DNA from 3 places in the Bacillus sp. F9_6S_D1_P_5 genome. Region 1 is predicted to be linked to each of the others. Evidence: predicted binding sites of a transcription regulator. Region 1 holds the regulator's gene; each other region holds the start of a gene.
What was found. The regulator Rex, encoded in region 1, represses fermentation and respiration genes when NADH is low (regulators of the CRP and FNR family bind a similar motif). The targets are predictions, from matches to a motif close to TTGTGAAATATTTCACAA.
Positions count from the first base shown of each region.

Region 2: a site for Rex is predicted at 1,639-1,656, ahead of ACUXEY_RS24845 (L-lactate dehydrogenase). Genes of this name have one in related genera too.
Region 3: a site for Rex is predicted at 2,059-2,076, ahead of adhE (bifunctional acetaldehyde-CoA/alcohol dehydrogenase). Genes of this name have one in related genera too.

Region 1 covers NZ_JBTREW010000041.1:3,819-8,017, reverse strand. Annotated here, with positions in the region: gene groL (chaperonin GroEL) at 1-269, opposite strand, end outside; gene groES (co-chaperone GroES) at 308-592, opposite strand; gene ACUXEY_RS27520 (CPBP family intramembrane glutamic endopeptidase) at 994-1,740, shown strand; gene ACUXEY_RS27515 (YdiK family protein) at 1,737-1,928, shown strand; gene ACUXEY_RS27510 (redox-sensing transcriptional repressor Rex) at 1,958-2,587, opposite strand; gene ACUXEY_RS27505 (ABC-F family ATP-binding cassette domain-containing protein) at 2,775-4,199, shown strand, end outside.
Region 2 covers NZ_JBTREW010000028.1:460-4,658, reverse strand. Annotated here, with positions in the region: partial or broken gene ACUXEY_RS24855 (TasA family protein) at 1-60, shown strand, start outside; partial or broken gene ACUXEY_RS24850 (dockerin type I domain-containing protein) at 51-404, shown strand; gene ACUXEY_RS24845 (L-lactate dehydrogenase) at 578-1,522, opposite strand; gene ACUXEY_RS24840 (DUF4179 domain-containing protein) at 2,059-3,087, opposite strand; gene ACUXEY_RS24835 (sigma-70 family RNA polymerase sigma factor) at 3,080-3,610, opposite strand; tRNA gene ACUXEY_RS24830 (tRNA-Glu) at 3,876-3,947, opposite strand; tRNA gene ACUXEY_RS24825 (tRNA-Ser) at 3,954-4,044, opposite strand; tRNA gene ACUXEY_RS24820 (tRNA-Asn) at 4,051-4,125, opposite strand; tRNA gene ACUXEY_RS24815 (tRNA-Ile) at 4,133-4,199, opposite strand, start outside.
Region 3 covers NZ_JBTREW010000003.1:262,516-266,714, reverse strand. Annotated here, with positions in the region: gene ACUXEY_RS06160 (O-acetylserine dependent cystathionine beta-synthase) at 1-790, shown strand, start outside; gene ACUXEY_RS06155 (bifunctional cystathionine gamma-lyase/homocysteine desulfhydrase) at 794-1,927, shown strand; gene adhE (bifunctional acetaldehyde-CoA/alcohol dehydrogenase) at 2,186-4,199, shown strand, end outside.

The sequences.
Region 1 (4,199 bases):
GTTGTTGTTCCGTCACCAGCTACATCGTTTGTTTTGCTAGCAACTTCTGCTACTAATTTTGCACCCATGTTTTCGAATGCATCTTCTAATTCGATTTCTTTTGCGATTGTTACACCGTCATTTGTAATAAGTGGTGAACCAAATTTTTTCTCAAGAACAACGTTACGACCTTTTGGTCCAAGCGTTACTTTTACTGCATTTGCAAGAGTGTCGACACCGCGAAGCATCGAACGACGTGCTTCTTCACTAAATTTAATATCTTTTGCCATAATAATTGACCCCCTTGGATTTTTTAAGATTTATATAATTAACCGATAACTGCTAGAATGTCACTTTCACGTAAAATCAAGTAGTCTGTACCTTCATATTTCACTTCAGTACCTGCATATTTTGAGAAGATGATAAGATCACCTGCTGCTACCTCTAAAGCAACACGCTCACCATTTTCAAGCACTCGACCAGTACCTACTGCAACAACTTTACCCTCTTGTGGTTTTTCTTTTGCTGTGTCTGGTAATACAATACCACTTGCTGTTTTTTCTTCCGCTTGAACAAGCTCAATTACAACGCGATCACCTAATGGCTTTAGCATGAACAATAACCTCCTCATTTTGTTATGTAAATTTTATTTATTAGCACTCAGGTCACCCGAGTGCTAACACACTTATAATAATAAATAATCTCAATTTCTTTTGCAAGTAAAAAAATCATAATTTTTTCGCAAATTCAGTTATACACTTTTCTATATAGAGTCTCTCTTCTTCTACCTTTACCATATGAATCGTTGTTTCCACTACTCGTATGTTACAATATGAAAGGACACCCTAAGTTGTTTTCGCTACACACACAACTTTCTCCTGTCTTCTATTATAATTTCAAATAAGGATTTACAAAAAAAACATAATTTAAGTAAGGTTTATATCGTAGGTAGCATATTTACATGTTATCCTACCTTATCTCATACACTAGAGTTAGAAAGGATGGTTAAACCATTTGAAAAAACAATATTGGTGGGTTATCGTTACATACATTTTAATGCAGTTATCATCAATTGCTGGATTACCACTTCTCCTGAAAACTGGACTTTATGATAACAGGGGATTTACTAGGGAAGAGAAATTTCAACTCATAACTGGTCACTGGGCAATCATTAGCTTCTTTATTGCATTATGTATCGTACTTTGGTTACTTAGAACAGATATTCGTGACAGACATTTAGATACAAAGCGTTCTACTGTTCCAGCTACGATTGGTTGGATTTTTATCGGGTTCTTCTTAGCATTTTTCTCGCAAAGTATTGCCGGTATGATAGAAATGCGTTTATTAGGAATTAAACCTGGATCTGAAAATACAGCAAGACTTATGGATATCGCAAGAACGACACCTTGGTTCCTTATTGTTATATCTATAATAGGACCTATTTTGGAAGAAATCGTATTTAGAAAAATTTTATTTGGTACACTTTATAAGAAGTTTAACTTCTTTATTGCTGCTATTATTAGTTCTCTCGTATTCGCAGCAATTCATTTTGATTTCACTCACTTATTGGTATACACTTCTATGGGACTCGTATTCGCCTTTTTATATGTAAAAACGAAGCGTATTATCGTCCCTATCGCAGCTCATGTTGCAATGAATACATTAGTTGCAGTTGCTCAAGTTTTAATGAGCAATGAACAAATTCAAGAAATGATTAAAGAAGCTGAAAAAATGCAAGGCTTTATCGGAGGATTTTTATGAGAAACTCACCATTGTTCATGGCTGCATTGTACTTCCTACTAGGATGTATCTTTACCCGCTTCGCCATTACGAACGTAACAGATACAATCTGGAATATGTGGACAATACTATTTGCAGTTATGGCAACAATTGATTTTAATTTGGCACTTCGCCTTATATTAGTTAAATTCACAAAGAAAAAACAATAATAAAACGCAGAGGTCGCTTCCTCTGCGTTTTATTGTGGATAATTCTTTAAAAAGTAAACAAGTGTTTGTAACTCTACTGCTAAATCAATATGATGAATTCTTATATCGTCTGACACATTTAAGCGTGCTGGTGTGAAATTTAAAATACCATGCACACTCGTTTCAGCTAATCTATCTGCTACAGATTGTGCTACTGTAGCCGGTACTGTTAATATTGCCACTTGTATATCATTTGATAATCTTTCTTCTAATTCATCTAAATGATATACAGGAATGCCCCCGATTTCTGTTCCAACTTTCTCTTCACTAACGTCAAACGCCATTTCAATTTTTGTATTATTGTTTTTCGTGAAATTATAATGTAAGAAAGCGGTCCCTAAATTACCTACTCCAATAAGCGCTACACGTGTTATATCATCTTGGTCGAGTGTTTCACGGAAAAATGATAATAAATAATTTACGTTATATCCATATCCTTTTTTCCCTAACGCCCCAAAGTATGAGAAATCTCTTCGAATAGTTGCGGAATCAACCTTTACCGCTTCACTTAATTCGGCTGATGAAACACGTTGCTTACCAGACAGAGATAAGTTTTGGATAAATCGATAGTATAGAGGCAATCTCTTAGCAGTGGCTTGTGGAATTTTCTGCTGCTCCATATAACCTCTCCTCTCTTCCTATCTTTATTCATATGCTTTAATCAAATACAGAAGTTTAGCACTTATTAAATTCCTTGTATAATAGAAAGAAGAAGTATTCTCTCTGTATTTTAAACTATACACTATTTTTAGTATGATTGAGAAATATAAACATGGCAAAGTTAAGAAATTATTTGAGGTGAAAACATTGATTTTATTACAAGTAAACGCGCTTTCGAAATTATACGGTGCAGAAACGATTCTTGCAAACATAAAATTGGAAGTTCAAACGAAAGATCGCATCGCATTAGTCGGACGAAATGGAGCCGGAAAATCTACGTTATTAAAAATAATAGCTGGTGAGCTATCTCATGATGGTGGCGAAATTATAAAACCGAAAGATGTCTCAATCGGATACTTAGCTCAAAATACCGGTTTAGAAACGTCTTTAACAATTTGGGATGAAATGTTAACCGTCTTTACACACTTGCAGCAAATGGAGACAAAACTTCGAAGGCTAGAGCAAGAGATGGGAAAAGAAGAAAACTTTTCAAACGAGGCTATATATGAAAGGTTATTAACTGATTATGACCAATTGCAATTAGATTATAAAGATCAAGGTGGCTATCAGTACGAAGCAGATATCCGTTCGATTTTAAGCGGTCTTGGCTTCCCAGTCGAAACGCACCAGACGACGATTTCTACATTAAGCGGTGGGCAAAAAACACGATTAGCTCTCGGTAAATTATTATTAACGAAACCAGACTTACTTATTTTGGACGAGCCTACAAACCATTTAGATATCGAAACATTAACATGGCTTGAACAATATTTACAAGGCTATCCTGGCGCAATACTTATTGTTTCCCATGACCGTTATTTCTTAGATAAACTCGTTACACAAGTATATGAAATTTCGAATAAAGAAAGTAGACGATTTGTTGGTAACTACAGTAAATATTTAGATTTAAAATCAGCACTATACGAGCAAGAAATGAAACGTTATGAAAAACAACAAGATGAAATCGCTAAACTTGAGGACTTCGTTCAAAAGAATATAGCTCGTGCATCTACAACAAAACGTGCGCAAAGCCGTCGTAAACAATTAGACCGTATGGAACTATTAACAAGACCATTAGGTGACTCTAAGTCGGCTTCCTTCCATTTCGATATTGAAAAACAAAGTGGAAATGATGTTTTACAAGTAAAGGATGCAACTATCGGCTATGATGAGGATCCAATTATTGAACATGTAACAATGCGCTTAACTCGTGGGGATAGTGTTGCTTTAGTTGGTCCAAATGGAATTGGGAAATCCACATTGTTGAAATCCATTGTGAATAAGTTACCACTATTACATGGTGATGTTTCTTTCGGATCCAATGTATCTGTTGGTTATTATGATCAGGAACAAGCTAACTTAACATCTTCTAAGCGAGTTTTAAATGAATTATGGGATGAATATCCATTGCAGCCCGAAAAAGAAATTCGCACAATACTAGGTAACTTCTTATTCACAGGAGACGATGTACTAAAACCAGTATCTTCTCTTAGTGGTGGACAAAAGGCTCGGTTAGCTCTTGCAAAACTTATGATGCAAAAATCGAATTTATTAATTCTCGATGAGCCTACG
Region 2 (4,199 bases), on a different contig from region 1:
TTCGGCGGTGTATTCGCCTATTTTAGTGATTCTGAAACATCTAGTAACTCATTTCAAGCTGTCCAACAACGAGTTTAAGTACTGAAAAAGACGGTAAGCTACTTGGCCAATATTATTATGCACGCCTTGATGAAAACCTTGCAGGTGATGTAAATGGCGATAAAGTAATTGATATAAAAGATGCTGAAATTATCGCTAGCAATTACGGTAAAAAGGGACTATCTGTAAAAGACGGTGACCTTAACAAAGATGGCATTGTCGACGAAAAAGATATTCGCTTCGTTGAAAAGAACTTCTTGAAGAAAGGTCCTGATGCATCTAAATCACAAACACCTGTTGAAAAATCAAACAGCGGTACACTTGCAGATATTTTAAAGAAATTAGGATTAACGCCTAAAAAATAATCATAAAGAGCACTCTATATAAAATAGAGTGCTCTTTTCTATAAACGACCCTTATCCAGCAAAAGGGGTATATTGGGGATATACAAGGGAAACCGGAAAAGGAATTTATATTAAATTATATAAAAACTCAGAGGTAGGAAGCAGTTTCCCGCCTCTGAATTATTTAGCAATTATTATAGTACTGGTGCCATTGTTTCTTTTAATACTTTTACAGAATGAGCGAATTTCACTTTTTCTTCTTCATTTAACTCAAGTTCTACGATTTCACGTACACCTTGGCGGTTAATAACAGCTGGAACACCTACGTAAGCATCTTTCTCACCATATTGACCTTCAAGGTATGCAGATACAGTTAATACGCTGTTCTCGTTGCTTAAGATTGCTTTAGTTACACGAAGTAGTGACATACCGATTCCGTAGTAAGTTGCACCTTTACGTTCAATGATATGGTAGGCTGCATCACGTACATTTTCAAAGATTTTATCTAAGTCTTCTTGTTTGTACTGCTCGTTGTTAGCTAAAATTGTTTCTAGTTTTTGTACACCTACAGTAGCGTGGCTCCATACTGGAAGTTCAGTGTCACCGTGCTCACCAACGATGTAGGCATGAACGTTACGTGGATCTACATCTAAGTAGTCACCTAACATGTAACGGAAACGAGCAGAGTCTAAAGTAGTACCAGAACCGATTACGCGCTCTTTTGGTAAACCAGATTCTTTCCAAGTTACGTAAGTTAAAATATCAACTGGGTTAGTTGCGATTAAGAAGATTCCATCGAATCCGCTATCCATAATACCGCGAACGATTTGTTTAAAGATCTTTGTATTTTTCTCAACTAAGTCTAAACGAGTTTCACCTGGCTTTTGTGGTAATCCAGCAGTGATAACTACTAAATCTGCATCTTTACAATCTGCATAGCTACCGCTCCAAACTTTTGTTGCTGCTGGAGAGAATGGTACCGCATGGCTTAAGTCCATTGCTTCTCCTTCTGCTTTTGCTTCATTAACATCTACTAGTACGAATTCTTCAGCTACACCTTGGTTGATCATTGAGTAAGCGTAACTACAACCTACAGCTCCTGTTCCTACTAATACTACACGATTGATACCTTTTTTCATGTTAATTTCCCCTCTCTATTGTTCACATATATTTTTTTATGATTGTTTAAGTAATTAATTAAAATACTAATTTAATGTTGTTTAACTTCTTTACATTCATATTGTAGCACGTATTATTGTGAATTACTTCACAAATTATGACCTAATTGTGAACTTTTTCACATAGAGTGTAAAGTTATTAGAATAGGTGTGGAATCCATTTCAATGGAGGCGTTTTCTTTAGATTGTGAAAGGGTTTTTCTATGGTTTTTGTCGGTAAGTGAAATTATATCGGCGATTTTTAGAATATATCGACTGTAACTTCAAATATATCAGCGATTTTTGAAATTTATCGACTTACCGACAAAACTCGACAATAATAACAGCATAAAAAACGCCATCCTTTCTGTATATTTCTACAAAAGAATAGCGTTTTTTGATTATATGGATACAAATTTATCTTAGCTGGATAGTGATATTTTTTCCATACACGTCAAGTTAACATACTATCACTTATTAACATTCAATAGACATGGAAACCTAGCCAAGCTCTTCAATTATTGTAGCAATACAGTCGTTTTCAAATCTTCAGCACCTCCATTTTTTAATGTATCATTTAGACCACTAAGATACACGGGCTCAATTGTTAAGGATTTTGGAGGATTATCCATCGGCGGAAGAGCTAAAACAATATGGTGTCCATATAGTCCCGTACTACCAACTTGCAAGCTGACTCCTTCGTAGATTTTTCCTTTATCATCAGTAACAGTATAATCAAGTGCTGGCCAGCTATCATTAACTTCCATTTCTTTTGGATAATCAAAGGTCAAATCAATCCTCGTTGAAAGTGAAGAAAAGGTTACTTGATCTACGGTTAATGCATACAGATTATCTTTCGTTAATGTTTTTATATTAGGAGTAAATTTACGAATCTCACCTTCAACTTTTGTGAGAGGAAATGCTACGTTCCATGTTCCTGTTTTTCCAAATAAATCTTCCCCATGGACGGAAACATCAATTTTATCACCAAATTCACCGTAATTAGCCAGAGTAAATTCATGCTGCTCGATAATGGTGTTTCCTGCTTTTGATTTCTGTGAAGTAGAACCAATTGCAGATCTGACTTCTTTCCCATTAATGGTTACATAACTAAGTCCAGCTTTCTCTTCATTGGTATTTGAAATAGTATTTTCTCCTTTGTATTCAACTGTAATCACTAAACGTCCACCATCGTAAACAGCTTCTTTCACATTCATCGTTAAACCACTATGGTTATCTTGTCTTTCAATTGATGTAGCAAGCTCATCCTTTTCAATTTTATCAGAAGCAATATCATTAAATTGCGCATAAATGGGGCCTATAACTGGAACACTCGATAATGTCTTTGCCATAGTAGGAGAAATGAATCCAAAACCTAAGAGAGAAACACATATTCCACAAGCAACAAGACTAGAATACTTGATTGTTTTTGTTCTACGGTATTGATTTTTCTTAGCTTGAAGAATGGCTGTTTTTTCTCTTTGAATTAACCTGTTTTCTGGTATAGGAATATCATTGATATGGTGATTAAATTCTTCTTTATTCATAACTATATCCCTCCGTTAAAATGGGGCGTAAAGCTTGCTTTGCTCGATGTAATTGAGATTTTACCGTTCCTTCTGGAGAATTAAGAACCTCAGCAATTTCCTTAATAGATAAATCGTGATAATACCTTAATAAAATAATAGTTTTGTAAGTAGGATCTAAGAAATTAAATGCCTCGGTTAAATCCAATGATTGTTCTAATTTATTCATGCTCTCTTCTGTACATAAATTGGCGAATATTTCATCATCCACAACAAATTGTCTAGAGGATTTTCTTACAAAATCAATGGATTTAAAAACAAGAATTTTGGTAATCCAACTTTGAAATTTCTCGGGCTTTTTTAATTTTTTCAATGAAAGATACGCTTCATAAATTGTTTCTTGGTATATATCCAGTGCATCTTGTTCATTTCTTACATAAGAATAGGCTGTTCGATATAATTTCGGACGAACAAGAGTAATGAGTTGTTCAAATGCTTGATCATTTCCTCTTGTTGCTTGTTTTACTAGATAGGATATGTCCATTTTATTTCTTCCTCCCTTTACTAATATAGTCGAATGAGAGAATAAAAAGGTTGCAAAAATAAGTGCATATACATAAATCTTCTACAATTTATTGCAATGATTAATACTCAGCATAAAAAAAAGACACCAGAAATCCAGATAGAAATATTAGTTAGACGATTCAAATAGAAAAAGTATACAAGAAACCCATAAAAAAAGCAGACTATCTAAAGTCCACTTTTACACAACAAAAAAGAGATAGCAGATTATGCTATCTCTTTTAGTATGACCCGTACGGGATTCGAACCCGTGTTACCGCCGTGAAAGGGCGGTGTCTTAACCACTTGACCAACGGGCCAGTTACTGGCAGAGAAGAAGGGATTCGAACCCTCGCACCGCGTTAGCGATCTACTCCCTTAGCAGGGGAGCCCCTTGAGCCACTTGGGTACTTCTCTATAATATGGCTCCGCAGGTAGGACTCGAACCTACGACCGATCGGTTAACAGCCGATAGCTCTACCACTGAGCTACTGCGGAACAATTATGGTGGGCCTAAATGGACTCGAACCATCGACCTCACGCTTATCAGGCGTGCGCTCTAACCAGCTGAG
Region 3 (4,199 bases), on a different contig from region 1:
CCGTTTAGGAAGAGAATTAATCGAAGATGCGCTAGAAAAAGGGCTTGTTACCCAGGGTGGAACAATTATTGAACCGACTGCTGGAAATACTGGTATTGGACTGGCACTTGCAGCGTTACAACATGATTTACGCGTTATTGTTTGTGTACCAGAGAAATTTAGTATTGAAAAGCAAGAACTAATGAAAGCACTGGGCGCAACGGTTGTGCATACACCAACTGAACAAGGAATGACCGGCGCAATTGCAAAAGCAAAAGAATTAGTAAATGAAATACCGAATTCATACTCTCCAAGTCAGTTTGCGAATGAAGCAAACCCGCGTGCGTATTTCAAAACACTAGGTCCTGAACTTTGGGACGCATTGAATGGAGAGATTAACATATTTGTTGCAGGAGCAGGAACTGGTGGGACATTCATGGGGACTGCATCTTATTTGAAAGAAAAAAATATAGATATAAAAACGGTTATTGTGGAACCAGAAGGATCCATTTTAAATGGTGGTAAAGCTGGATCGCATGAAACAGAAGGGATTGGCCTTGAATTTATCCCGACATTTTTGAAAACATCTTATTTTGATGACATTCATACAATTTCTGATCGAAATGCATTTTTAAGAGTGAAGGAATTGGCGCAAAAAGAAGGACTGCTCGTTGGGAGCTCTTCAGGAGCTGCATTTCATGCAAGTTTACTTGAAGCTGAGAAAGCGGCGCCAGGTACAAATATTGTAACGATTTTTCCTGATAGTAGTGAGCGCTATTTAAGTAAAGACATATACAAAGGATGGGAATAAAAAATGAGAGCAAAGACAAAGTTAATTCATGGTATTCGCATAGGAGAACCTTCAACTGGATCTGTAAATGTACCGATTTATCAAACAAGCACGTACAAACAAGAAGCAGTTGGTAAGCATCAAGGATATGAATATTCACGTACAGGCAACCCAACACGTGCAGCTTTAGAAGAAATGATTGCTGTATTAGAAAACGGTCATGCTGGTTTTGCATTTGGTTCAGGAATGGCTGCTATTACAGCTACAATTATGTTGTTCTCAAAAGGTGATCACGTTATTTTAACAGATGATGTGTACGGTGGAACGTACCGCGTTATTACGAAAGTATTAAACCGCTTCGGTATTGAGCATACATTTGTAGATACAACAAACTTAGAGGAAGTTGCAGAAGCGATTCGTCCAAATACGAAAGCGGTTTATGTGGAAACACCAACGAATCCATTACTGAAAATTACTGATATTAAAAAAATATCTACTCTTGCTAAAGAGAAAGATTTATTAACAATTATTGATAACACATTCATGACGCCATATTGGCAGTCACCGATTTCTTTAGGAGCAGACATTGTACTTCATAGTGCAACGAAATATTTAGGAGGTCATAGTGACGTAGTTGCAGGTCTAGTAGTTGTAAATAGCCCGCAATTAGCAGAAGACCTTCACTTTGTACAAAATTCAACAGGAGGCATTCTTGGCCCACAAGATAGCTTCTTACTACTTCGTGGTTTAAAAACATTAGGAATTCGAATGGAAGAGCATGAAACGAATTCACGCGCTATTGCTGAGTTTTTAAATAACCATCCAAAAGTAAATAAAGTATATTACCCAGGCCTTGAGTCACATCCAAACCATGAACTTGCAACAGAACAAGCAAATGGATTTGGTGCTATTATCTCATTTGATGTAGATAGCGAAGAAACATTAAATAAAGTACTTGAGAAATTACAATACTTTACACTTGCTGAAAGTTTAGGAGCAGTAGAAAGTTTAATTTCTATTCCATCTCAAATGACACATGCATCAATCCCAGCAGATCGTCGTAAAGAGTTAGGAATTACAGATACATTAATTCGCATTTCTGTCGGTATTGAAGACGGTGAAGATTTAATTGAAGATTTAGCACAAGCGCTAGCATAGTAAAAATGCACTGCTCATATAGGCAGTGCATTTTTATTATGCTATTTTGTGAAAAAATTCACAAAATAGACATACACAAATGGAATCATTTCATGTATATTAAGTTCATGAAATGTTACTCACGAACAAACTTGTGAAATATTTCACAAACAATGAGGTTCATGTAGGGAAGCAACTCTATTTTTTTGCGCTAATCGGGACTAATTATGACCTATAGGGTCTTATTCAGTCCATGGTAGCAGAATAGGAGGAATTTACATGGTAGTCAAAGAGAAAGTTGTAAATGAAATGCAGGAAGTAAAAGAGATGATTGATGCGTTAGTGAATAACGGTCAAAAGGCCTTACAAGCATTAGAAAGTTTTACACAAGAGCAAATTGACAACATTGTTCATGAAATGGCATTAGCAGGTGTGGATCAACATATGCCACTTGCAAAGTTGGCTGTTGAAGAAACGGGTCGTGGTGTATACGAAGATAAATGCATTAAAAATATTTTTGCTACTGAATATATTTGGCATAGCATAAAGAAAGATAAAACAGTAGGGATTATTCACGAAGATCCTCATGAAGAAATAATAGAAATTGCGGAACCGGTCGGTGTAGTAGCTGGGGTAACGCCGGTAACTAATCCAACATCGACAACGATGTTTAAAGCATTAATTGCGATAAAAACGAGAAATCCAATTATTTTCGCATTTCATCCTTCTGCACAAAAATGTTCCATTGCAGCGGCGAAAACAGTATATGATGCAGCAGTGAAGGCGGGGGCGCCAAAACATTGTATTCAGTGGATTGAAAAACCTTCTGTTGAAGCAACGAAACAATTAATGAACCATGAAGGAGTTGCGCTTGTTTTGGCCACTGGAGGAGCAGGTATGGTGAAATCAGCTTATTCTACTGGAAAACCAGCGCTAGGTGTAGGTCCTGGTAATGTACCATGTTATATAGAGAAATCAGCGCATGTAAAAAGAGCAGTTAATGATTTAATTTTATCAAAAACATTTGATAACGGTATGATTTGTGCATCAGAACAAGCAATCATTGTAGATAAGGAAATTTATGATGATGTGAAAACAGAAATGATTGTAAACAATTGTTACTTTGTAACAGAAGAAGAGAGAAGAAAATTAGAAAAGCTTGTTATTAAAGAAAATACATGTGCAGTAAATAGTGATATTGTTGGGAAATCAGCACAGTACATTGCCGCATTAGTCGGAATTACTGTACCTGAAGATACAAAACTACTTGTAGCTGAAATAAAAGGTATCGGAGCAGCGTATCCACTATCTCGTGAGAAACTGAGTCCAGTATTAGCTTGTGTAAAAGCAAATTCATTAGAAGAAGGATTTACATATTGCGAAGAAATGTTAAACCTCGGTGGTTTAGGACATTCGGCAGTCATCCATTCTGTAAATAAGGAAGTGCAAAAGCAATTTGGATTACGTATGAAAGCTTGCCGCCTTATTGTAAATGCTCCTTCATCACAAGGTGGAATCGGTGACATATATAATGGATTTATTCCATCACTTACACTTGGTTGCGGATCGTATGGGAAAAACTCAGTATCTCAAAACGTAACAGCGACGCATTTATTAAATATAAAAAGGTTGGCAAATAGAAAAAAGAATATGCAGTGGTTCAAATTACCACCGAAAATTTATTTTGAAAAACATGCGACAGCATATTTAGCAAATATGCCTAACATTTCAAGAGCATTTATTGTAACGGATCCAGGAATGGTTGAGCATGGATATGTAGATACGGTCTCGCATTATTTACGTAAACATGCAAATGATGTGAAAGTGGAAGTTTTCTTTGAGGTTGAGCCAGATCCATCAGATGAAACTGTGTTTAAAGGTGCGGAAATGATGAAAAGTTTTCAGCCAGATGTAATTATCGCACTTGGTGGTGGTTCAGCGATGGATGCAGCGAAAGGCATGTGGCTTTTCTATGAGTATCCAGAAACAACATTCTATGGAATTAAACAGAAGTTTTTAGATATAAGAAAACGTACGTGTAAATATCCGAAATTAGGGAGTAAAGCGCAGTTTGTTGCCATTCCAACAACATCAGGAACAGGATCAGAAGTGACACCATTCGCAGTTATTACAGATAAGAAAAATAATATAAAGTATCCACTTGCAGATTATGAATTAACGCCAGATGTAGCAATTGTTGATCCGCAATTTGTAATGACAGTACCACCACATGTAACAGCAGACACTGGGATGGACGTATTAACGCATGCAATTGAGGCGTATGTGTCTGTTC